Regions from separate parts of the Duganella sp. S19_KUP01_CR8 genome, predicted to be linked through region 2. Evidence: predicted binding sites of a transcription regulator. Region 2 holds the regulator's gene; each other region holds the start of a gene.

Region 1 (7,925 bases), on a different contig from region 2:
TCTACCTCGATGCCGTGCGCGCGCAAGGATGCGCGTTCCTCGCCGCCACGGCCGAACATATAAGGATCGCCGCCTTTGAGCCGCACCACACGATGCCCCGCACGCGCTTCGGCGATCATCAGCCGCTCGATGAATTCCTGCGGCGTGGACGCGCAGCCGCCACGCTTGCCGACCTGGATCACGCGCGCCGTCGAGGGCGCGAAGCTGAGTATTTCGGGGTTGACCAGGTCATCGATCAACACCACGTCGGCGCGCTCGATGGCGCGGACGCCCTTTAACGTCAACAGTTCCGGATCGCCGGGGCCGGCTCCTACCAGGGTTACGCTGCTCATCATCTTCTCCTTAACCTGCGGCGGCCAGCGCTGCGCTGACCATTTCATCAATCTCGCCGGTGATGTTGGACAGTACGCCCGCCACCACCGAGAATTCCTTGCCGGCGTGCCCCGCCCGCGCCGCGACGATGCGCGCATTGAAGGCCACCATGCGCGCCTGGCGGTTGATCGTATCGATATCGGTGATCACACCGCGCAGCTGCTTGCGCACCAGGCGCGCGTTCAGCTTGGCCTGCTCTTCGTAGATACTGGTGATCGTGTTGAGGATCGCCAGCGTCGGCGTGGTGATGCCCACCAGCTCCGCCAGCAGCTCCGCGCTCTGCGAGGAGCCCTGTGCGATGGCCTTCAAGGTGCGTTCGCCCAGATCGGCAAAGTGCGTGATCTGGCGGTCGCCATCGAGCTTGCCGAAATAGGCCTCGTGCAGCTCGGGACAGAACACGCCCGGCAAACCATCCTTCTCCGCCAGCAGGGACTTGTGGGCGCCGCGAAACAGCGCCAGTGCTTCCTGCGCGGTGGCCGCGCCATCCGCGTGTCCCTGCGACGCCAACAGCGCATACAGCACGATGCGCTGCGACGTGAAGCGGCGGCGGCCCGACAGATTGATCAAGGCGCCGAACACTTCGCCGGTCAACGCCTTCTTGGCGGCGCCTTCCGGCGCCATGGGGGGCGTGGTCATATCCATCAAGCGGCTTCCTTGGCTGGATGCGCTTGTTTGCGATACAAGAACTCCAGCACCGCCGTGCGGTACTCGGTGTAGCGTGCATCCTGCGCCAGCGCCACGCGGTCGCGCGGACGATCCAGCTGCACGTCGACGATCTCGCCGATGGTGGCGGCCGGGCCATTGGTCATCATGACGATGCGGTCGGACAGCAGCACCGCCTCGTCCACATCGTGCGTGACCATCACCACCGTCGACTTGGTGGCGGCGACGATCTTCAGCAGCTCGTCCTGCAAGTGCGCGCGGGTCAGCGCATCGAGCGCGCCGAAGGGTTCGTCCATCAGCAGCACTTTCGGCTCCATCGCCAGCGCGCGGGCGATGCCGACACGCTGTTTCATGCCGCCCGATATTTCATGCGGACGCTTGGACTCCGCCGCCGTCAGGCCGACCAGCGCCAACCCCTGCATGGTGCGCTCGCGCAGCTGGTTGCGCGTTTCGGTCTTGCCGAACACGCGCTCCACGCCGAGGTAGATGTTTTCGTAGCAGGTCAACCAAGGCAGCAACGAATGGTTCTGGAACACCACCGAGCGCTCCGGCGACGGCCCGGCGATCTCGCGGTTGGCGCACAACAGCACGCCGTCCGTGGGCTTGAGCAGGCCGGCGATCAGGTTCAGCAAGGTCGATTTACCACAACCCGAATGGCCGATCAGCGTGATGAATTCGCCCTTGCGCACCGTCAGGTCGATTTCGCGCAGCGCGTGGAACACGCCCTTCCGGGTATGGAACACCATCTCCACGCCTTCGATGTCGATGAATTTTGGCTCGTCCATGATCGTGTTCCTTTAGTTGGATACTTGTTCGTAGGTGAAGGCGCGGGCCAGCGCCATCAGTGCCTGCTCCAGCATCAAGCCGACCACGCCGATGGCGACGATGGCGATGATGATGTGCGGGACATTCAGGTTGTTCCACTCATCCCACACCCAGAAGCCGATGCCCACGCCGCCGGTCAGCATTTCCGCCGCGACGATCACCAGCCACGCGGTGCCGATCGACAGCCGCACGCCGGTCAGGATGTAGGGCAGCGCGGACGGCAGCAGGATCTTGGTCAGCACCTTCCACTCCGACAGGTTCAACACCTTGGCCACGTTCATGTAATCCTGCGGCACGCGCTGCACGCCGACGGCGGTGTTGATGATCATCGGCCAGATCGAGCAGATGAAGATCGACCAGATGGCGGCAGGGTTGGCGGACTTGAACACCAGCAGGCCGATAGGCAGCCAGGCCAGCGGCGACACCGGCTTGAGCAGGCTGATAATCGGACCGAACATGCTGCCGATGAACTGCACGCGGCCGATCAGGAAGCCCAACGGAATCCCCACCAGCGCCGCCAGGCCGAAGCCCACCGCCACCCGCTGCAAGGACGCCAGGATATTCCAGCCTATGCCCTGGTCGTTCGGGCTTTTGCTGTAGAACGGATCGGAGAACAGCTTGACCGCTTCCTGCAAGGTCGCCAGCGGCGTCGGGAAGCTGGCGTTCTTGATGGTGATGATCTGCCAGACCAGCACCAGCAGCGCGGCGCCCAGCAACGGCGCGACGATCTTCATCACGTTGGCCGATACCTGCTGCCGCGCGCGCGCCGATGAATTGGCGGCCAACGGACGACGTGGACGGCGGATTGGCGCAGCTGCTACCGGTTCGGCGCTATCGGGTTTGAGCATGGCGTTCATGGCATTCCCCTATCAGGCTTTGATCTTGAACGAGGCGGCGAACGCTTTCGGGTTCTTGCCGTCCCATACGGAACCATCCATCATCTTCGAGGTGCGCAGCGGGCTTTTCGGCACCGGCGTCTTGGTCATCGTTGCCGCGTCCTTGTACAAATCGATCTGGTTGACCGAGGTGGCCACGGCCAGGTAATCCGGATCGTCCTTCAACAGACCCCAGCGGCGGTGCTGCGTCATGAACCACATGCCGTCCGACAGATACGGGAAGTTGACCGCGCCGTCGTTGTAGAACTTCATGTAGTTCTGGTCGTCCCAGGTCTTGCCCAGGCCATTCTGGTAGCGGCCCATGATGCGCTGGTCGATCGCGTCCTTGCTGGTGTTGACGTAGGATTTGTCGGCGATGACCTCGGCCATCTTGTTCTTGTTGGCCAGCGAGGCGTCGATCCATTTGCCGGCGTCGAGGATGGCGGCCATCATCGCGCGGCAGGTGTTCGGGTTCTTCTTGGCGAATTCCAGCGTCGACCCGAGTACCTTTTCCGGGTGGTCCTTCCAGATGTCCTGGGTGGTGGTGGCGGTGATGCCGACGCCGTCCATGATGGCGCGGTGGCCCCACGGTTCGCCCACGCAGAAGCCGTCCATATTCCCGACCCGCATATTGGCCACCATCTGCGGCGGCGGCACGGTGATGACCTTGGCGTCCTTCATCGGGTTGATGCCGTTGGCGGCCAGCCAGTAGTAGAGCCACATCGCGTGGGTGCCGGTCGGGAAGGTCTGGGCGAAGGTGTATTCGCGCTTGTCGGTCTGCATCAGCTTGGCCAGCGACGCGCCGTCGACGGCGCCCTTGTCGGCCAGCTTCTTCGACAGCGTGATGGCCTGGCCGTTGTTGTTGAGGCCCATCAGCACCGCCATGTCTTTCTTCTGGCCGCCGATGCCCATCTGCACGCCGTAAAGCAGGCCATACAGCACATGGGCTGCGTCCAGATCGCCGTTGGCCAGCTTGTCGCGCACGCCGGCCCAGGAAGCCTCTTTGCTCAGCACGAATTTGACGCCGTATTTTTTATCGAAGCCCAGCACCGAGGCCATCACCACCGACGCGCAGTCGGTCAGCGGAATGAAGCCGATCTTGATTTCTTCCTTCTCCGGCTTGTCCGAACCCGCCGCCCACACCCCACCTGTTGCCAATCCCAACATGCTTCCCCCCGCTACCAGGCCTGCGCCATGAATGATTTGCCGACGCTTGGTGTTCACAGTTTCGGATGGCAGGTTGTTACCTGCTTGTGGTTCTTTGTATTCCATCGCAAATCCCTCATGTAGTCAGCAAGACAAAACGGCAAAAAAAAAGTCTACCCAACATGAACGGATTCATGAGTGTAGACGTCGTTGTCTGGTGGACCTCACCGCCGTTGGCGAGGTACAGCAAGCGCATCGTTGCGCTTGCCTACAGGCTATGCAATGTCTGTGCCAGCAAGTTTTAGAGGGAGAAAGGGGGAATCGGGCGGATGGCAGCGCCATGCCATGGCGCAGAAAACGCACTGCTATTGCGCAGTGCATCATTTTGGACGGGATTTAGCCGAGCAGGTCTTCTACGTCCAGGATACGCTGGGCGACTTCGGACAGCTTGAGGTTTTTGCTCATCGCCATGCTGCGCAGCTTTTGAAACGCCTGCTCTTCGGTGAAACGTTGGCGTTCCATTAACAGGCCCTTGGCGCGTTCGATGATCTTGCGTTCGGCCAGTTTGCTCTTGGTATCGGACAGCTCGTCCAGCAGCTTCTGCTCGCGCTTGAAGCGCGCCAGCGCCACTTGCAGCACCGGCTTGATGCGGTCGCTCTGCAGGCCGGCCACGATGTAGGCCGATACGCCGGCCGCCATGGCGGCTTCCATGCTCTCGGTGTCGTCGCTCTCGGTGAACATGACGATGGGGCGCCGCTCGTCGCGGGTGGCGATGACGATATGTTCCAGCACATCGCGCGCATCGGATTCGGCGTCGACGATGATCATGTCGGGTTGCAGCTGGGCAATGCGCTCGGGCAGGTACATGTCCGGCGGCAGCGAGGCGATGATGTCGTAGCCCGCTTCGAGCAGGCCGATGCGCAGCGCACGCGCCCGTTCGGCCTGCGCGAGCAGGGATGCGTCATCCTCGTCGCCGGCATGGATGATGGTGTTGACGACCACAATGCGTAAATGTTTCATGGTCATGCTGGAGATTGGAGTTGGTTCATGACGCTTAAGCAAGCAAGAATCAATCCATTCTACGGCACACGGCAGGTGTCGTGCCAGCGGAAGCGGCCCGCCGCTAGCGTTTAGCAACGGGCCGCGCTGGGAATCAGCCGACTTCGGCGTCGTACTCGCTCAGACGCTTGGCCACGCGCGGCGCCAGTTCGTGGGCGGCGGTGACGGTCATCTCCAGGTCGTGCAGTTTGCCGTCCTTCAGGCCGTAGACCCAGCCGTGCACCGTGACGTTCTGGCCGCGGTCCCATGCGTCCTGCACGATGGTGGTCTGGCAGACGTTGGACACCTGCTCGACCACGTTCAGCTCGCACATGCGTTCCGCGCGCAGCTTGCTGGTCAGCACGTCGCCGAGGTAGCGCTCATGCTTCTGGTGCACGTCCTGCACGTGGCGCAGCCAGTTGTCGGCCAGGCCGACGCGGGTGCCGGTCATTGCCGCGTGCACGCCCTTGCAGCCGTAGTGGCCGACGATGATCACGTGCTTGACCTTCAACACATCGATCGCGAACTGCAGCACCGACAGCGCGTTCAAGTCCGAGTGCACCACCACGTTGGCGATGTTGCGGTGGACGAAGACGTCGCCCGGCGCCAGGCCCAGCAGCTCATTCGCCGGCACGCGGCTGTCCGAGCAGCCTATCCACAGGTATTCCGGCGAAGCTTGCTGCGCCAGGCGGTTGAAGAAGTCGGGGTCGCGCTCGACTTCCGATTCGGCCCAGCGGCGGTTGTTGTCCAGCAGGTCGCGCAACGGGGAATTGCTGTTGTCCAGATCACTCATGATGCTCCTCTCGTACATAAGAAGACCGCCGGTCCAACCCGAAAAGGGTGGCGCGGCGGTCCGATATTACCAAGACTGCATGACATCGCAGTTACTCGAAACCTTTACTCAAAAAAGTCCTTCACCTTGTCGCGCCAGGTCTTGCTTTGCGGGCTGTGCTTGGAGCCGCCTTCGGTGGTCAACTTCTCGAAGTCGCGCAGCATGTCCTTCTGCTTCTCGGTCAGCTTGACCGGGGTCTCGACCGCCACGTGGCAGAACAAGTCGCCCGCGAAGCCGGAACGCACGCCCTTGATGCCCTTGCCCTTGAGGCGGAAGGTCTTGCCCGACTGGGTGCCTTCAGGGATCGTGAACGACACTTTACCAGACAATGTCGGAACCTCGATGTCGCCGCCCAAAGCCGCCTTGGCGAACGAGATCGGCATTTCGCAATGCAGGTCGTCGCCTTCGCGCTGGAACACCGAGTGCGGCTTGATGTGGATTTCCACATACAAATCGCCCGACGGTCCGCCGTTGGTGCCCGGTTCGCCGTTGCCGGACGAGCGGATACGCATGCCGTTGTCGATGCCGACCGGGATCTTCACTTCCAGCGTCTTGTTGCGCTTGATGCGGCCCTGGCCCGCGCAGGCAGCGCATGGCTCGGGGATGATCTTGCCGGTGCCGTGGCATTTCGGGCAGGTCTGCTGGATGCTGAAGAAGCCCTGCTGCATGCGCACCTGGCCGTGGCCGGCGCAGGTCGAGCACGTGACCGGCGAGGTGCCAGGCTTGGCGCCCGAACCGTGGCAGGTGTCGCACTTGTCCCAGGATGGTACACGAATTGTGGTGTCGAAACCGTGTGCGGCCTGCTCCAGCGTAATTTCGAGGTTATAGCGCAAATCAGCGCCGCGATATACTTGCGGGCCCTGGCTGCGGCCACGGCCGCCACCGCCGAAGATGTCGCCGAAGATGTCGCCGAAGGCATCGCCGAAACCGCCGGCGCCGCCGCCGAAGCCACCGCCGCCACCCATGTTCGGATCGACGCCGGCGTGACCGTAACGGTCATACGCTTCACGCTTCTCCGGATTGGTCAGCATCTCGTAGGCTTCTTTGACTTCCTTGAATTTTTCTTCCGACTCTTTGCTATCCGGATTGCGGTCCGGATGGTATTTCATCGCCAGTTTGCGATACGACTTCTTGATCTCGTCTTCCGACGCGTTTTTGGCGACACCAAGTGTCTCGTAGAAATCTCGCTTTGCCATATTGTCGGCACCTTGCTGTATTGAATACTGATGTACTGTTTATGCTAAAAAGCCGAGCCGGTGCCGCGGGGGCGACGACTCGGCTCGGCTTGTCGTTCCCGCGGAAGCGGGAACCCATGCTGAGCGACTGCGGATGCTCAGTATGGATTCCCGCCTGCGCGGGAATGACGCCGGCGATTACTTGCTGTCTTTGACTTCTTTGAAGTCGGCGTCAACCACGTCGTCCTGCGGCTTGGCCTGCTCGGCGCCTGGCTGGGCGCCGCCTTCAGCACCGCCGCCGGCGGCAGCTTGCTGCGCCTGCATGTCAGCGTACATCTTCTCGCCCAGCTTCTGCGAGGCGGTCGACAGCGATGCCACTTTGGCGTCGATCTCGGCCTTGTCGCCGGCCTTGATCGAACCTTCCAGGTCGGTGATCGCAGCTTCGATTTTTTCCTTCTCGCCGGCTTCCAGCTTGTCGCCGTATTCGGTCAGCGATTTGCGGGTCGAGTGCACCAGCGCGTCGGCCTGGTTGCGCGATTCGGCCAGCTCTTTCACTTTCTTGTCTTCTTCGGCGTTGACTTCAGCATCCTTCACCATCTTCTGGATCTCAGCTTCGGTCAGGCCGGAGTTGGCCTTGATCGTGATCTTGTTTTCTTTGCCGGTGGCCTTGTCTTTCGCGCCGACGTGCAGAATGCCGTTGGCGTCGATGTCGAAGGTCACTTCGATCTGTGGCGTGCCGCGCGATGCTGGCGGGATGCCTTCCAGATTGAATTCGCCCAGGCCCTTGTTGCCGGCCGCGATTTCACGCTCACCCTGGTAGACCTTGATGGTCACCGCAGGCTGGTTGTCGTCGGCGGTCGAGAACACTTGCGAGAACTTGGTAGGAATCGTGGTGTTCTTGTGGATCATCTTGGTCATCACGCCGCCCAGGGTTTCGATACCCAGCGACAGAGGCGTCACGTCCAGCAGCAGCAAGTCCTTGCGCTCGCCCGACAGCAC
Region 2 (7,925 bases):
TGGAAGTAGCCGCGCAGCGATGCATAGCGTTCCTCGCGCGCCGTCTGCACCCGGTGCACCACGCGCCGCAACGGTACGCCCAGCATCACCAGCGCGTGCGAGGCCAGCATCAGGCTGCCCTCCATCAATTCCGGCACCACTTCCGCCGCGCCGGCCGCTTTCAATCGGTCGAGGTCGGTGTCGTCGTGGGAACGCACGATCACCGGCAAGGTCGGCGCCAGCTCATGCACCAGGTGCAGCACCTTCAGCGCCGACGCCGTGCTGGCGTAGGTGATCACCACCGCGCTGGCGCGGTAGATGCCGGCGGCCACCAGGCTCTCGCGCCGCGCCGCGTCGCCATAGGAGACGTGGCGGCCGGCGGTCTGCGCTTCCTGCACCCGCTCCGGGTCCAGGTCCAGCGCGTGGTAGTCGATATTCTCTTCGCCCAGCAAGGTCGCCAGGCTCTGCCCGCTGCGGCCGAAGCCGCACACGATCACGTGCTTGTTGGTCGACATGGTGCGGCTGGCGATCTTGGTCAGCGCCAGCGACTGCATCATCCACTCGTTGCTCGACACCTTCATCACGATCTGGTCCGACTTGGAGATGATGAACGGCGCCACCAGCATCGACAGCACCATCGACGCCAGCACCACCTGGATGATGAACGGATCCATCAGGTTGCTGCCGCCCGCCAGGTTCAGCAGCACGAAGCCGAACTCGCCCGCCTGCGCCAGCGCCAGGCCGGTGCGCATCGACACCCCGTCGGAGGCGCCGAACAGCTTGGCCAGGCCGGCGATCAGCGCGAACTTCAGCAGCACCGGTCCGGCCAGCAGCACCAGCACCAGCCACCAGTGCGCCATCACCATCTGCACATTGAGCAGCATGCCGATGGTGATGAAGAACAGTCCCAGCAGCACGTCGCGGAAGGGCTTGATGTCCTCTTCCACCTGGTGCTTGTACTCGGTCTCGGAAATCAGCATGCCGGCCACGAAGGCGCCCAGCGCGAGCGACAGGCCGGCGCGCTCGGTGATCCAGGCCGCGCCCAGCGTGATCAGCAGCAGGTTCAGCATGAACAGTTCCTGCGAGCGCCGCTTGACCACCACGGTGAACCAGCCGCGCACCAGCTTCTGGCCGAAGAACAGCAGCAGCGCCAGCACGATCACGGCCTTGACGCCGGCCCAGGCCAGCGTCTCGACCAGCGCGTCCGGCCGCTGGCCCAGCGATGGAATCAGGATCAGCAACGGCACCACGGCCAGATCCTGGAACAGCAGGATGCCGATGATCTTGCGGCCGTGCTCGCTCTCCAGCTCCAGCCGCTCCGTCAGCATTTTTGACACGATGGCGGTCGACGACATGGCCAGCGCGCCGCCCAGCGCGAACGAGGCTTGCCAGCCGATATGGATGCCCGAGGGCAGTTGCGTGGCGATGCCCCAGCCGAACAGCATGGTGGCGACGATGGTCAGCACCACCTGCGCCATGCCCAGCCCGAACACGATGCCGCGCATGGCCATCAGTTTGGGCAGGGAGAATTCCAGCCCGATCGAGAACATCAGGAACACCACGCCGAATTCGGCCAGCGAGTGGAAGGCTTCGCTCGACTCGGCCAGCCCCAGCGCGTGCGGGCCGATCAGGATGCCGACCGCCAGGTAGCCCAGCATCGGCGGCAGGTGCATCATGCGGAAAGCGACGACGCCCAGCACCGCGCTCCCCAATAACAACAATGTTAATTCCAAAGGTGAAAACGTCATATCAACATAGCCAGTAAATATAATTTCGTTGTTTGTGGGCCGGCGGGGGCGTTATGTTGTGACTGGCAAGTTTTTTGCTTTCTCAATTCGGCTATACTTGGGCATGAGTGTAACCCATGAAAAAACAATGCTGAAAGCTTTTGACGCAAATATGGCCGCGCATGCGTTGCGGCTGGCCCGCGACACCCTGCAGAACGAAGCAGAGGCGATCGCCGCCCTGAACGCCCGCCTGGACGCCGACGACAGCGTGGTGCAGGCCATCGAATTGCTGCTGAACTGCAAGGGCCGCGTCGTCGTGTCCGGCATCGGCAAGTCCGGCCACATCGGCCGCAAGATCGCCGCCACCCTGGCCTCGACCGGCACCCCGGCGCTGTTCGTGCACCCGGCCGAAGCCGCCCACGGCGACCTCGGCATGGTCACCGCCGACGATGCCTTTATTGCAATCTCGTATTCCGGCGAAAGCGCCGAGCTGATGACCATCCTGCCGGTGGTCAAGCGCATGGGCAGCAAGGTCATCGCCATGACCGGCAAGCCCGGCTCCAGCCTGGCCGAGATCGCCGACGTGCACCTGAACGTGGCCGTGGCCAAGGAAGCCTGCCCGATGAACCTGGCGCCGACCACCTCGACCACCGTCACGCTGGCGCTGGGCGACGCCATCGCCGTCGCGCTGCTGGACTTGCGCGGCTTCAAGGAAGAAGATTTCGCCCGCTCCCATCCGGGCGGCGCGCTGGGCCGCCGCCTGCTGACCCACGTGCGCGACGTCATGCGCAGCGGCGACGCGGTGCCGAAAGTCACCGCCGACGTCAAGCTGACCGACGCGCTGCTGGAAATCACGCAAAAGGGCATGGGCATGACCGCCGTGGTCGACGCCGACGACAAGCCGATCGGCGTGTTCACCGACGGCGACCTGCGCCGCATGATCGAGAAAGTCCAGGACTTCACCAAGGTCGTGATCCGCGATGTGATGCACGCCAACCCGCGCAGCATTTCGCCGGAAAAACTGGCGGTCGACGCCGTGGCCGTGATGGAACAGTTCCGCATCAACCAGATGCTGGTGACCGACGCCGGCGGCAAGCTGGTCGGCGCGCTGCACATCCACGACCTGACCCGCGCCAAGGTGATCTGATGACTGAGGTTGCAACCCCATTGACTTACGTGGAACGCGCCGCGCGCGTCAAGCTGATGATCTTCGACGTCGACGGCGTACTGACCGACGGCAGCCTGCACTACGGCGCCGAGGGCGAAGCACTGAAGACCTTCAACGTGCACGACGGCCTGGGCATCAAGCTGCTGCAGGAATCCGGCGTGCAGACCGCCATCATCAGCGCGCGCACTTCGCCGCAGGTGATCAAACGCGCTGCCGACCTCGGCATCGTCCATCTGCACCAGGGCGGCCACGACAAGCTGACGCCGTTCAAGGCGCTGCTGGAAAAGACCGGTCTCACCGCCGACCAGGTCGGCTTCATCGGCGACGACGTGGTCGACCTGCCGATCTTGACGCGCGTCGGTTTCGCCGTCGCCGTGCCGAACGGCCGCGCCGAAGTGCTGGAGCGCGCCCACCACACCACGGTGGCCGCCGGCGGCCGCGGCGCGGTGCGCGAAGTATGCGAGCTGCTGTTGCACGCGCAGGGCACGTACGAGCGCGTGATGGCGCAATTCCTGGTTTGACGAGGATCGAGCATGCGTAAAAAAACAGCCCATCGCTGGCAGCTGACCGTCATCATGGTGGTCGGCGTGTTTGTCGCCGTCGGCAGCTTCTGGCTGGTGCAGGTGGTCAACCAGGCCGGCCAGGATGCGCAGGTGGACCAGCATCGCAACGAGCCGGACTACATCATCGACCGCTTCAGCATGGTGCGCATGAACAAGACCGGCCAGCCGGCCTACATTATCTCCGGCGAAAAGCTGACCCACCGGCCGGTCGACGATGCCTCCGATATCGACAAGCCGATTGTGCACAGCCTGTCCGGCGACCAGCCGCCGATGAATATCAATGCCGACACCGCCCATGTCGATCAGGGCAATACGCGCGTCAAGCTCAGTGGTAATGTGGACGTGGTGCGCCCGGCCGGGCCGCAGACGCAGGCGATGCGCATGACCACGCCGGCGCTGACCGTGTACCCGGACGAAGAACGGATGGAAACCGCCAGCCCGGTGGCGCTGGAAATGGGCAACGCCACCGCCAACGGCATCGGCATGAAGGCCAATAACGCCACCCGCGAAGTGCAGCTGGGCGGACGCGGACAGCTGGTGATGCCGCCGCGCGCCGGCCACTGAGGAAACAATGATGATGAATGGAATGATGATGAAGAAACTGATACTCTCGGCGGCGATGCTGTTGATGGCGGCCGGTGTGGTCCACGCGGAAAAAGCGGATGCGAACAAGCCGACCAAGATCGATTACGACGATTTGCAAATCGACGACGTCAAGCAGATCAAGACGCTGATCGGCAATGTCGTGCTGACGCGCGGCACCCTGCTGATGAAGTCGCCGAAGGCGGTGGTGACCACCGATCCCGAAGGCTATAACTTCGTCGTGCTGACCAGCACGCCAGGTACGCTGTCGACCTTCCGCCAGAAGCGCGACGGCGCCGGCGACCAGTGGATCGAGGGCGAAGCCGAGCGCATCGAATACAGCGACAAGACCGACCTGGTCAAGCTGTTCTCGAAAGCCAAGGTGCGCCAGCTGGAAGGCCCGCGGATGACCAGCGAAGTCAACAGCGAGTTCATTTCCTACGACAGCCGCACCGAGCATTTCGATGTCAAGAACAACGTCTCGGGCGTGAGCAAGCCGGGCGCCGGCCGCGGCACCATGGTGATCCAGCCGACCATCCGTCCGGCCGCGCCGGCCGCCGCATCGACGCCGCCGGCCACGGAGAAGTAAGCATGGAATCATCCTGCGGTAGCACCCTGATCGTACGCGGCCTGCAAAAGACCTACGGCAAGCGCCAGGTCGTGCACGACGTGTCCCTGCAAGTCGAGTGCGGCGAAGTGGTGGGCCTGCTCGGCCCCAACGGCGCCGGCAAGACCACCTCGTTCTACATGATCGTCGGCCTGGTGCCGTCGGACGCCGGCAGCATCGATATCAGCGGCACCGATATCTCCTCGCTGCCGATCCACCGCCGCGCCTCGCTCGGCTTGTCCTACCTGCCGCAGGAAGCGTCGGTGTTCCGCAAGCTGACGGTGGAAGAAAATATCCGCGCCGTCCTCGAAATTCAGAAAGTGGACGGCAAGCCTTTATCCAAGGCTGCCATTGATGAACGGCTCAATACCCTGCTGGCCGATTTGCAAATCGAAAAGCTGCGCGAGAACCAGGCGCTGTCGCTGTCAGGCGGCGAGCGCCGCCGCGTGGAGATCGCGCGCGCACTGGCGACCAATCCGCGCTTCGTGCTGCTCGACGAACCATTCGCCGGGGTCGACCCGATCGCCGTGATTGAGATCCAGCGCATCGTGCGCTTCCTCAAGGAACGCGGCATCGGCGTCCTCATTACCGATCACAATGTGCGCGAGACGCTGGGCATCTGCGACCGCGCATATATCATCAACCAGGGCACGGTATTGGCTTCAGGCCGGCCAGACGACATCATCGCCAACGAATCGGTGCGTCGCGTGTATCTGGGTGAACACTTCCGTATGTAAAACCCATGAAACAGTCTTTGCAACTGCGCACGTCGCAGCACCTCGCGCTGACACCGCAATTGCAGCAGTCGATCCGGCTGCTGCAACTGTCGACGCTGGAGCTGCACCAGGAACTGGAACAGCTGCTGACCGATAATCCGCTGCTGGAGCGCCTCGACGACCCGCTGGACCGCTCGCTGCGGCTGCTGTCGGACGGCGCCATCAGCCAGCAAGCCCCGGTCGGCGACGCGCCGCCGGAAGGCCCGCCCAACGCGCAAGAGGCGCCGGCCGCCGACGCCGACAACTACGACGGCCCGGCCGCCGACACCGAAAGCACCAGCAGCGACGCCGACGTCGACTGGAGCGACGCCGGCCGCAGCAAGGCGCCCGACGACGAGGACTCGCGTCCGCAGCTGGAGGCCAGCCACTGCACGCTGCGCGAGCACCTGATGGAGCAGATGCGGGTGACGGTGCTGGAGATGCGTGACCGCGCGCTGGTCGAGCTGATCATCGACGCGCTGGACGAGAACGGCTACCTCGAAGAATCGCTGGAAGAAATCCTGGCCCGCCTGCCGGAAGAGCTGGAGCTGGAGATCGACGAGTTGCAGACCGCCTTGTCGATGCTGCAAAGCTTCGACCCGATGGGCGTGGGCGCGCGCAACGCGTCCGAATGCCTGGCGCTGCAGATCAAGCGTTTGCCGGCCATCCCGATGGTGACGCGGCGCATGGCGCTGGCGATTGTTGAAAATCATTTGACCTGGTTTGCCCAGCGCGATTTCAACAAACTGAAGAAGGCGCTGCTGTGCGACGACGAAGATTTGCGCGAAGCACAAACCGTCATCCGCCAGTGCAATCCGCATCCGGGTTCGGCGTTCGCGTCGGACGTGTCGGACTACGTGGTGCCGGACGTGATCGTCAAAAAAGCGCGCAACGGCTGGCAAGTGAGCCTGAACAACGACGTCATGCCACGCCTGCGCGTGAACGCCATGTACGCCAACCTGCTCAAGCAGGGAAAAGGCGAGGGCGCGATGGGCGCGCAGCTGCAGGAAGCGAAGTGGCTGATCAAAAATATGCGCCAGCGTTTCGACACGATTTTGCGCGTTGCACAAGCGATAGTAGAACGACAAAAGAACTTTTTCTCCCATGGTGCGGTTGCCATGCGCCCCCTTGTGCTTCGCGAAATTGCTGATACACTGGGACTACACGAGAGCACTATTTCTCGTGTAACAACTCAAAAATATATGCTGACCCCGCATGGCATGTTTGAGTTGAAATATTTCTTTGGTAGCCATGTCGCCACCGAAGCGGGGGGGGAAGCAAGTTCGACGGCGATACGTGCACTCATCGTGCAATTGACAGGAGCAGAAGACCCGAAAAATCCTTTATCCGACAGTAAGATTGCGGACATGCTGGGAGAACAAGGCATGGTGATTGCGCGACGCACTGTTGCCAAATATCGCGAAGCGTTGAAGATCCCGCCAGTCAGTCTCCGTAAATCTTTGTAGTTACTTGGTTCCTGCGCGCCCGGCAGTAATGGGCTCCGCACTAACCGTAAGAAGCGACATTATCTTTAGGAGTGTGTATGAATCTCACCATCAGTGGACATCATCTCGAAGTGACCTCGGCCATCCGTGAATACGTGCAGAACAAGCTGGAACGCGTCACCCGCCACTTTGATCAAGTGATTGATATTGCTGTCATCCTGACTGTAGATAACCTCAAAGAGAAAGAGAAACGCCAGAAGGCTGAAATCAACCTGCGTATGTCGGGCAAGACCGTCTACGTGGAAAGCCTGTCCCAAGACTTGTACGCCGCCATCGATACCTTGATCGACAAGCTGGATCGGCAGGTCATGAAATACAAAGCCAAGGTCCAAGAGCACGGCCACGATGCGATCAAGCATCTCCCGGATAGCTACGAACCCGCTGCCGCCGCCCTATAACAACGGCCCCGGCACCATCAAACTAAGGGTGCAGAGGCGCCCTTTTTTGCGTCCAAATGGTTTAGAGTAAACGTTTTCCAAACTTGGACGGGAGTGGCATGAAACGAGCTAAACTATTTACGGCATGGCTGCTGGCGCTGGCCGCCCCCACCGTGCTGGCCTGCACCGCGCCGCCGCCGGCCGTGATCGACATCGACGCCAACAGCTACTACTCGGATGCGCACCACTCCGTCATCGATCCGGTACTGCGGGCGCGCAATATCGCCAACACCAAGCCGATCGACGACTTCCTGGCCGAGGTGGCGCAGAACGCCAGCCAGGGCAACGCCGCCTGCGCGCTGGGCTGGCTGGAGAGCTGGGCCGGGCAGCGGGCCTTGCTGGGCAAGCTGTCCAGCGAGCAGGCCTGGTACGTGCGCAAGTGGACTTTGGGCGGCATGGCGCTGAGCTACGCCCGCGTCAAGCCGGCCGCCACCCCCGTCCAGCAGCAAACCATCGAAGCCTGGTTCAAGACGCTGGCCGACGCCACCATGGCGCACTCCGATGCCCACAAGGGCACGCGCAATAACCACTACTACTGGGAAGGCCTGGCGGTGACGGCGGTGGGCGGCGTCACGCATGACGAGCGCTACCTGGCCTGGGGC
Region 3 (7,925 bases), on a different contig from region 2:
TACAGGTCGTGTCGACCGGTTCGCTCGGCCTGGATATCGCGCTGGGCGTCGGCGGCTTGCCGCGCGGCCGCGTGGTGGAAATCTACGGTCCTGAATCGTCGGGTAAAACCACGCTGACCCTGCAAACCATTGCTGAAATGCAAAAACTGGGCGGCACCTGCGCCTTCATCGACGCCGAGCACGCGCTGGACGTCGGCTACGCACAGAAACTGGGCGTCAACCTGCACGAGCTGCTGATTTCGCAGCCGGACACCGGCGAGCAAGCGCTGGAAATCTGCGACGCGCTGGTGCGCTCCGGTTCGGTCGACCTGGTGGTCATCGACTCGGTCGCCGCGCTGACGCCACGCGCCGAGATCGAAGGCGACATGGGCGATTCGCTGCCGGGCCTGCAAGCCCGTCTGATGTCCCAGGCGCTGCGCAAGCTGACCGGTTCGATCAACCGCACCAACACCCTGGTCATCTTCATCAACCAGATCCGCATGAAGATCGGCGTCATGTTCGGCAGCCCGGAAACCACCACCGGCGGTAACGCGCTGAAGTTCTACGCCTCCGTGCGCCTGGACATCCGCCGCACCGGCTCGATCAAATCGGGCGACGAGGTGATCGGCAACGAAACCAAGGTCAAGGTCGTCAAGAACAAGATCGCGCCGCCGTTCAAGGAAGCGCACTTCGACATCCTGTACGGCGCCGGCACCTCGCGTGAAGGTGAGATTCTTGATCTGGGCGTTGAAGCGAAGATCGTCGAGAAGTCCGGTTCCTGGTACAGCTACAACGGCGAGCGCGTCGGCCAGGGCAAGGACAACGCCCGTATCTTCCTGCAGGAGCGCCCTGAGCTGGCGTGGGAAATCGAAAACAAAGTCCGCGAATCGCTGGGCGTGCGCGTACTGCCGCCGCTGGCCGCCGACAAGGGCGACACCGTGGTCAAGCTGAAATCGGTCGACAAGGCCGATAAGGCGGACAAGGGCGACAAGGCCGACGCCGCGTAAAGCCGTCGTCCTCGCGAAAGCGGGGACCCATGCTGAGCATGCGTTCTATAGACTCCCGCGTGCGCGGGAGCGACGGATCGACCACCGCGCTGTTCATTCAGCCGGTGGTTTTCTCATTGTGCAGAGGTTTTTATGGCAGCACCGCAACTTAGCCTGAAGGGCCGCGCCCTGCGCTATCTGTCGATGCGTGAACACAGCCGCATGGAGCTGGCCCGCAAGCTGGCGCGCTACGCGGAGGAGGGCGACGACGTCGAAGCCCTGCTCGACCTGCTGGAAAAGAACAACTGGCTGTCGCAGGAGCGTTTCTCCGAAGCGCTGATCCACCGGCGCTCGGCCCGCTTCGGCAACAGCCGCATCGTCGCCGAGCTGCAAAGCCACGGCATCAAGGGCGAGGAACTGCAGGAACTGAAGGCGGGCCTGGCAGAAGGCGAGACCGAACGCTGCGTCGATGTGTGGAACCGCAAGTTCGGCACCGTGGCCGCCGATCCGCAGGAACGCAACAAGCAGATGCGCTTCCTGATGCAACGGGGATTTTCCCAGCGCGCCGTGCAAACCGCGCTGAAAGGCGCGCCGGAAGACGACTGACAGATCAAGTAGACGTTGCCGCGCCGCACCATGCAATGTTTCCATGACTGAAATAAGACTGGTGAATTTCTTGTAAAAACGATCTCAAAACGGCCATTTTTCCTTCCAAAAGATATGTTCTGACGCAACTGGAGGTCTTGATGTGCTACACTTTTGGGGTTTTTGCAGCGCCGCAGGTGCGGTAGTTGTCCGTAGAAGCTGCGGACACGTGCGATCAGCACATGGCTGCTTACTAAATTTCTGTCGCGAGAGCGGCATCGGTCTTATGTCCCTGTCAACCCCAGTTACCCGACGTGCGCTCCGGCACACGCGCGCAATTGCCGTCCAAGCGTACGCACGCGATGACGGACTGTGGGATCTCGACGCCCATATCACCGACATCAAAGTGATCGACACCGTGCTGGCCTCCGGCCCACGCGCCGCCGGCACCCCCCTGCATGACCTGCACCTGCGTTTGACCGTCGATCTGCAACTGAACATCGTCGATGCCGAAGCCGCATCCGATGCCGTTCCCTATCCCGGCCACTGCGACACCATAGCCCCCGATTATAAAAAGCAGCTCGTCGGCCTGAACCTGATGAAGGGTTTCCGCCACGAGCTCAAGCAACGCCTGGCCGGCATCTCCGGCTGCACCCACCTGACCGAACTGGCGCAGATCCTGCCCACGGCCGCGGTGCAGGCGTTCGCCAACGATGTCTGGTCGACCAACGACGCGGCGACCGAAAATGACGGCGTGCCGCGCCAGAAGCCGTTTCAACTCGACAAATGCCATGCCCTGCGCACCGACGGTGGAGCAGTGGCGCAGTTTTACCCGCGCTGGGTGGCCAAAGCAGCACCAGGTGGCGCGTAGCAATCTCTGCTTACTAGATTCACACATTTCGCAGTATCAACCGATTTTTACACATCAGCATCAGAAGGGAAGCCAGCATGAAAATCCATGAGTATCAAGGCAAAGAAATCCTCCGAAAATTCGGAGTGACGGTTCCGCGCGGTATTCCGTGCATGTCCGTTGAAGAAGCAGTCAAAGCTGCTGAAACCTTGGGCGGCCCGGTCTGGGTTGTAAAAGCACAGATCCACGCCGGTGGCCGTGGTAAAGGTGGCGGCGTTAAAGTCGCCAAATCGCTGGAACAAGTCAAAGAATTCTCCGAGCAGATCCTGGGCATGCAGCTGGTCACGCACCAGACCGGCCCAGAAGGCCAGAAAGTACGCCGCCTGCTGATCGAAGAAGGCGCGGACATCAAGAAAGAACTGTACGTATCGCTGGTCACCGACCGCGTATCGCAGCGCGTTGTGCTGATGGCTTCCTCCGAAGGCGGCATGGACATCGAAGAAGTTGCCGAGTCCCACCCAGAACTGCTGCACTCGATCGCCATCGATCCATCGATCGGCCTGACCGATGCTGAAGCCGCTGGCATCGCCGCCAAGATCGGTGTGCCGGAAGGTTCGATCGCCGACGCGGTCACCAACCTGCAAGGCCTGTACAAAGCCTACTGGGAAACCGACTCGTCGCTGGCCGAAATCAACCCGCTGATCCTGACCGGTTCGGGCAAGGTCATCGCTCTGGACGCCAAGTTCAACTTCGACGCCAACTCGCTGTTCCGTCAACCGGAAATCGTCGCTTACCGCGATCTGGACGAAGAAGATCCAGCTGAAGTCGAAGCATCGAAATTCGACCTGGCCTACATCTCCCTGGACGGCAACATCGGTTGCCTGGTGAACGGCGCCGGCCTGGCCATGGCCACCATGGACACCATCAAGCTGTTCGGCGGCGAGCCAGCCAACTTCCTGGACGTAGGCGGCGGCGCCACGGCTGAGAAAGTAACCGAAGCCTTCAAGATCATGTTGAAAAACCCAGGCCTGAAAGCCATCCTGGTCAACATCTTCGGCGGCATCATGCGTTGCGACGTGATCGCCGAAGGCGTGATCACCGCAGTCAAAGCCGTGTCGCTGAACGTGCCGCTGGTCGTCCGCATGAAGGGCACCAACGAAGACCTGGGCAAGAAGATGCTGGCCGATTCCGGTCTGCCTATCATCGCAGCCGACACCATGGAAGATGCAGCGAAGAGCGTCGTCGCCGCCGCTGCCGGTCAAGCTTAATTAAGGAATCAACATGTCCATTCTGATCAATAAAGATACCAAAGTCGTTACCCAAGGTATTACCGGCAAAACCGGTCAATTCCACACCCGCGGTTGCCGTGACTACGCGAACGGCAAAAATGCCTTCGTCGCAGGCGTGAACCCAAAGAAAGCCGGCGAAGATTTCGAAGGCATTCCTATTTTCGCTAACGTTGCAGAAGCGAAAAAAGAAACCGGCGCCAACGTTTCCGTGATCTACGTACCGCCAGCAGGCGCTGCCGCTGCGATCTGGGAAGCTGTCGAAGCCGAACTGGACCTGGCCATTTGCATCACCGAAGGCATTCCTGTCCGCGACATGATGGCTCTGAAAGACCGCATGGCTAAAGCAGGTTCCAAGACCCTGCTGCTGGGCCCTAACTGCCCAGGCCTGATCACCCCGGACGAAATCAAGATCGGCATCATGCCAGGTCACATCCACCGCAAGGGCCGCATCGGCGTGGTTTCGCGTTCGGGCACCCTGACCTATGAAGCAGTCGGTCAGCTGACCGCACTGGGCCTGGGCCAATCGTCGGCAGTCGGCATCGGCGGCGATCCGATCAACGGCCTGAAGCACATCGACGTCATGAAGATGTTCAACGACGATCCAGATACCGACGCGGTCATCATGATCGGCGAAATCGGTGGTCCAGACGAAGCCAACGCGGCTTACTGGATCAAAGACAACATGAAAAAACCGGTCGTCGGCTTCATCGCCGGTGTAACCGCTCCTCCGGGCAAGCGCATGGGCCACGCCGGCGCGCTGATCTCCGGCGGCGCTGACACCGCACAAGCCAAACTGGAAATCATGGAAGCTTGCGGCATCACCGTCACCAAGAACCCGTCCGAAATGGCGCGTCTGCTGAAAGCAATGCTGTAATAACAGTTCGCTTTAGTGTGAAATAATGAAGGGGAGCCTAGGCTCCCCTTTTTCTATGGAGAACAGATTGGCGAAGATCCTCATCTCGCGGGATGGACAGATAGAACAGCAAGTACAACTGAGCAAAGAGCGGATGACCATCGGCCGTCATCCGCGCAACGACATCGTGCTGACGCATCCGGCCGTCAGCGGCGACCACGCCGTCATCGTCACCATCCTGGATGACTCCTTCCTGGAAGACCTGCACAGCACCAACGGCACCTTCGTCAACGGCCACCGCATCGGCAAGCACTTTCTGCAACACCAGGATGTGATCAAAATGGCCAAGTTCCAGGTCGAGTTCGTCGCCGACGGCGTGCGGCCCATGATGGCGGCGGCGCCCGTGCTGGCGCAAATCGAAGTATTAAATGGCAACAATGCAGGCAAGCAGATGGCGCTGACCAAGCCGCAGACCACGCTCGGCCGCGCCGGCGTGCAGGTGGTGGTGATCCATCGCCAGCCCGACGCCTACACCATCACCCACCAGGAAGGCGCGCAGCCGCCGCTGGTGAACGGCATCGCCCTGGGCAAGCAGGCCCAGCGACTGAATCACGGCGACGTGATCGACCTCAGCGGAACCCAGATGGCCTTCCGCATGAGCTGACAATATTTGTCAGCGGCGCCCCTGGCTGACAAATTGCGGCCTGCGGACTGACAAAAAACGGCAGTCCGTACGACACAAAGCGACAGTTTTTGGCATATTTCGCGTGTTTGGACCCGAAAATCGGGCTGGCACACCAATTGCTCATAGCTAAGTGTCCTACCAAATTTGTTGTTCAACACACCCCAGGAGTCGAAAATGAAATCCATGAAAATGATGAAGAAACAAGCCCAGGCCGGCTTCACCCTGATCGAACTGATGATCGTCGTTGCCATTATCGGTATTCTGGCCGCGGTTGCGATTCCAGCATACAGCGACTACACCATCAAAGCCAAGATGGCCAATGCGCAAGGCGCGATCGACTCGATCAAGACTGCGGTGGCGTTGTGCGCCCAGGAAGGTGGAGGGGACCTGGTCGGCTGTAACGCCGGCGCCAAAGGCGTACCGACCTTCACCCCAACCAAGGAAGTTTCCGGCGTCACCGTCGCGGACGGCGTGATCGTTGAAACCTTCGCCACCGGCGTCGGCAAAAACATCGACGGCTTGACCGCTACCTACACCCCGACCATCGCCGCCGGTGCAGCTAACGTAACCTGGAACGTGACCACCACCGTCACCAACACCGCAGCCCAGCAAGCTCTGACCAAGAACAACGTAGTCCCTTAATGTTCTCGGTTTGAATATAGAAAAACCGGCTTCGGCCGGTTTTTTTTCGTTCCTGCATTGAATGGATCAGACGATCTTCTGGCGGTCGGCGATCAGCGCCTCGTAGGTCAGGTTTTGCAGCATGGTGTAGTGGACCGGATCCAGGTCGATGAACTGCACGCCATAGGTGAACACCTCGGGCTTGTCACCGGTGGCGGGCTTGACCACGTTGATGTTGCGGATGGTGGCGTTAGGATTGATACGCACCTGCCGGTTGCCGGGCTGGGCGATCAGATAGAACGACAGTCCGACCTCGGCCTCGTCGTCCGACAGCTTCTTGGCCGATTCGATCAACGCGCCGGAGACGCTCAGGTTCACCAGGAATACGGAATTAGTGCCGCCCGGTGAAGTCACCTGGGCAGGAATATCGACCTTGACCCGCATCGCCGCGCGCAGGCTGGTGCCCTGGATGGACTGCGGGAACGACAGGTGGACATAAAACAGTGGACGCGGGAACACCCGTTGCACCACGCAGGAGAACGAGCACACGTTGACCCCGGAGAACACGCGGATGGTCAGCTTGTCGCCGTCGTTGAGGGCGATCGGTGCGTTGTTCTCGAACGGAACCTTGACGATCATATACTCATCCTTGGCCCAGCCGATCAGCGTGGAGAAGTGCTGGATCGGCTTGATCGTGCGGTGAGTGATGAACTGAATCCTGCCGCCCACCTGCAGATTCATTTGCTCGAATTCGTATTCCTGAGTCTTGGCTTCGCTCGGTGGAGGGTTGCTGCTCATTCAAATTCTTTCTCGTATGCGCGAGGCGGGTACGGTGAGGCCTACGTCAAAAGATTACTTCAGTGACATTTATTATATACCCACCCAACTAAGGTAACAATCAGACAATACAAGAGGTTGCTGATTGGTCGCAGACTAGCACGCCAGCGACGGCGTAACGCTGAAAACCGTTGCATTTTGGAGTTTTTGAGGACAGCGCAGAGTGAGGCAACTGGCAACATTGCTTAACTTGTCGCGCTCCAATCGCCCGACTTGCCGCCATGCTTTTCCATCACGCGGATATCGGTCATGACCATGCCCCGATCCACGGCCTTGCACATGTCGTACACCGTCAGCAGGCCGACCTGCACCGCCGTCAGCGCCTCCATTTCCACCCCGGTCTTGCCGTAGGTTTCCACCTGGGCCTTGCAATGCACGCTGGAATTGGCCACATCGGTCTCGAAATCGACCGTCACCCGGGTCAGCGCCAGCGGGTGGCACAGCGGCACCAGGTCGCTGGTGCGCTTGGACGCCATGATCGCCGCGATGCGCGCGATGCCCAGCACGTCGCCCTTTTTGGCTGTGCCGCCGGTGATGATGGCCAGCGTTTCCGGCTTCATGCGGATGCTGCCGCTGGCCAGCGCGATGCGGTGCGTCTCGGTCTTGGCGCCGACATCGACCATGTGCGCCTGGCCGGAGCCGTCGAAGTGGGTCAGTTGGTCGGCGGGCGCGGAGTTTTCGATGGTCATGGTGAGCTTCAAAACGTAACAAAATAATTCGTCGGCGGACGCCGTGCTTGTGCGCCCAAGTTGCGGGTATCATATCATCGTGAATACAAAACGCTCCCCCCGCTCTCTGCGCATGCGTGTAGTTGCCGCCGCGCTGCTGATCGCCATGCCCCTGGCTATGGCACAGGATGTTCTGGCGCCCGCCAAAATCCCCAACCTGCCGGCGCTAGGCGATACCGAACGCCAGGACTTGTCGCCGCTGATGGAGCGCAAGCTGGGCGAGGAAATCATGCGCGATATCCGCCGCGACCGCGATTTCCTCGACGACGGCCCCATCCTCGAATACCTGAACAACTTCGGCAACTCGCTGGTCGCCGCCCGTCCCGGCGCGCGCGGCGAGGCCAATTTCGATTACTACTTCTTCGCTGTGCGCGATCCGATGCTGAACGCCTTCGCGCTGCCCGGCGGCTTCATCGCCGTGCACTCGGCGCTGCTGCTGGCGGCGCAGTCCGAGTCCGAGCTGGCCTCGGTGCTGGGCCACGAGATCGGCCACGTGGCGCAGCGCCATATCG

The links. Region 2 encodes sigma-54, which starts transcription at its own class of promoters, with help from an activator protein. Its sites were predicted from a motif close to TGGCANGNAANCTGCTTT; they were not measured.
Region 1: the regulator sigma-54 is predicted to act here: its motif matches at 4,970-4,987, upstream of V6M89_RS15650 (ANTAR domain-containing response regulator).
Region 3: the regulator sigma-54 is predicted to act here: its motif matches at 5,333-5,350, upstream of V6M89_RS15410 (pilin).

What each region holds. Positions count from the first base shown of each region.
Region 1 is NZ_JAQQPR010000014.1:89,624-97,548, forward strand. Features, by position in the region: gene cobA (uroporphyrinogen-III C-methyltransferase) at 1-332, opposite strand, end outside; gene V6M89_RS15630 (type IV pili methyl-accepting chemotaxis transducer N-terminal domain-containing protein) at 343-1,014, opposite strand; gene V6M89_RS15635 (ABC transporter ATP-binding protein) at 1,014-1,820, opposite strand; gene ntrB (nitrate ABC transporter permease) at 1,833-2,717, opposite strand; gene V6M89_RS15645 (CmpA/NrtA family ABC transporter substrate-binding protein) at 2,730-4,007, opposite strand; gene V6M89_RS15650 (ANTAR domain-containing response regulator) at 4,278-4,901, opposite strand; gene can (carbonate dehydratase) at 5,035-5,712, opposite strand; gene dnaJ (molecular chaperone DnaJ) at 5,817-6,947, opposite strand; gene dnaK (molecular chaperone DnaK) at 7,125-7,925, opposite strand, start outside.
Region 2 is NZ_JAQQPR010000009.1:154,229-162,153, forward strand. Features, by position in the region: gene V6M89_RS11605 (cation:proton antiporter domain-containing protein) at 1-1,727, opposite strand, end outside; gene V6M89_RS11610 (KpsF/GutQ family sugar-phosphate isomerase) at 1,855-2,853, shown strand; gene V6M89_RS11615 (KdsC family phosphatase) at 2,853-3,395, shown strand; gene lptC (LPS export ABC transporter periplasmic protein LptC) at 3,408-4,001, shown strand; gene lptA (lipopolysaccharide transport periplasmic protein LptA) at 4,009-4,608, shown strand; gene lptB (LPS export ABC transporter ATP-binding protein) at 4,611-5,363, shown strand; gene V6M89_RS11635 (RNA polymerase factor sigma-54) at 5,369-6,847, shown strand; gene hpf (ribosome hibernation-promoting factor, HPF/YfiA family) at 6,925-7,284, shown strand; gene V6M89_RS11645 (alginate lyase family protein) at 7,383-7,925, shown strand, end outside.
Region 3 is NZ_JAQQPR010000014.1:38,110-46,034, reverse strand. Features, by position in the region: gene recA (recombinase RecA) at 1-986, shown strand, start outside; gene recX (recombination regulator RecX) at 1,119-1,571, shown strand; gene V6M89_RS15430 (DUF2889 domain-containing protein) at 1,837-2,421, shown strand; gene sucC (ADP-forming succinate--CoA ligase subunit beta) at 2,499-3,668, shown strand; gene sucD (succinate--CoA ligase subunit alpha) at 3,682-4,563, shown strand; gene V6M89_RS15415 (FHA domain-containing protein) at 4,631-5,206, shown strand; gene V6M89_RS15410 (pilin) at 5,402-5,869, shown strand; gene V6M89_RS15405 (flagellar brake protein) at 5,936-6,646, opposite strand; gene moaC (cyclic pyranopterin monophosphate synthase MoaC) at 6,871-7,374, opposite strand; gene V6M89_RS15395 (M48 family metallopeptidase) at 7,487-7,925, shown strand, end outside.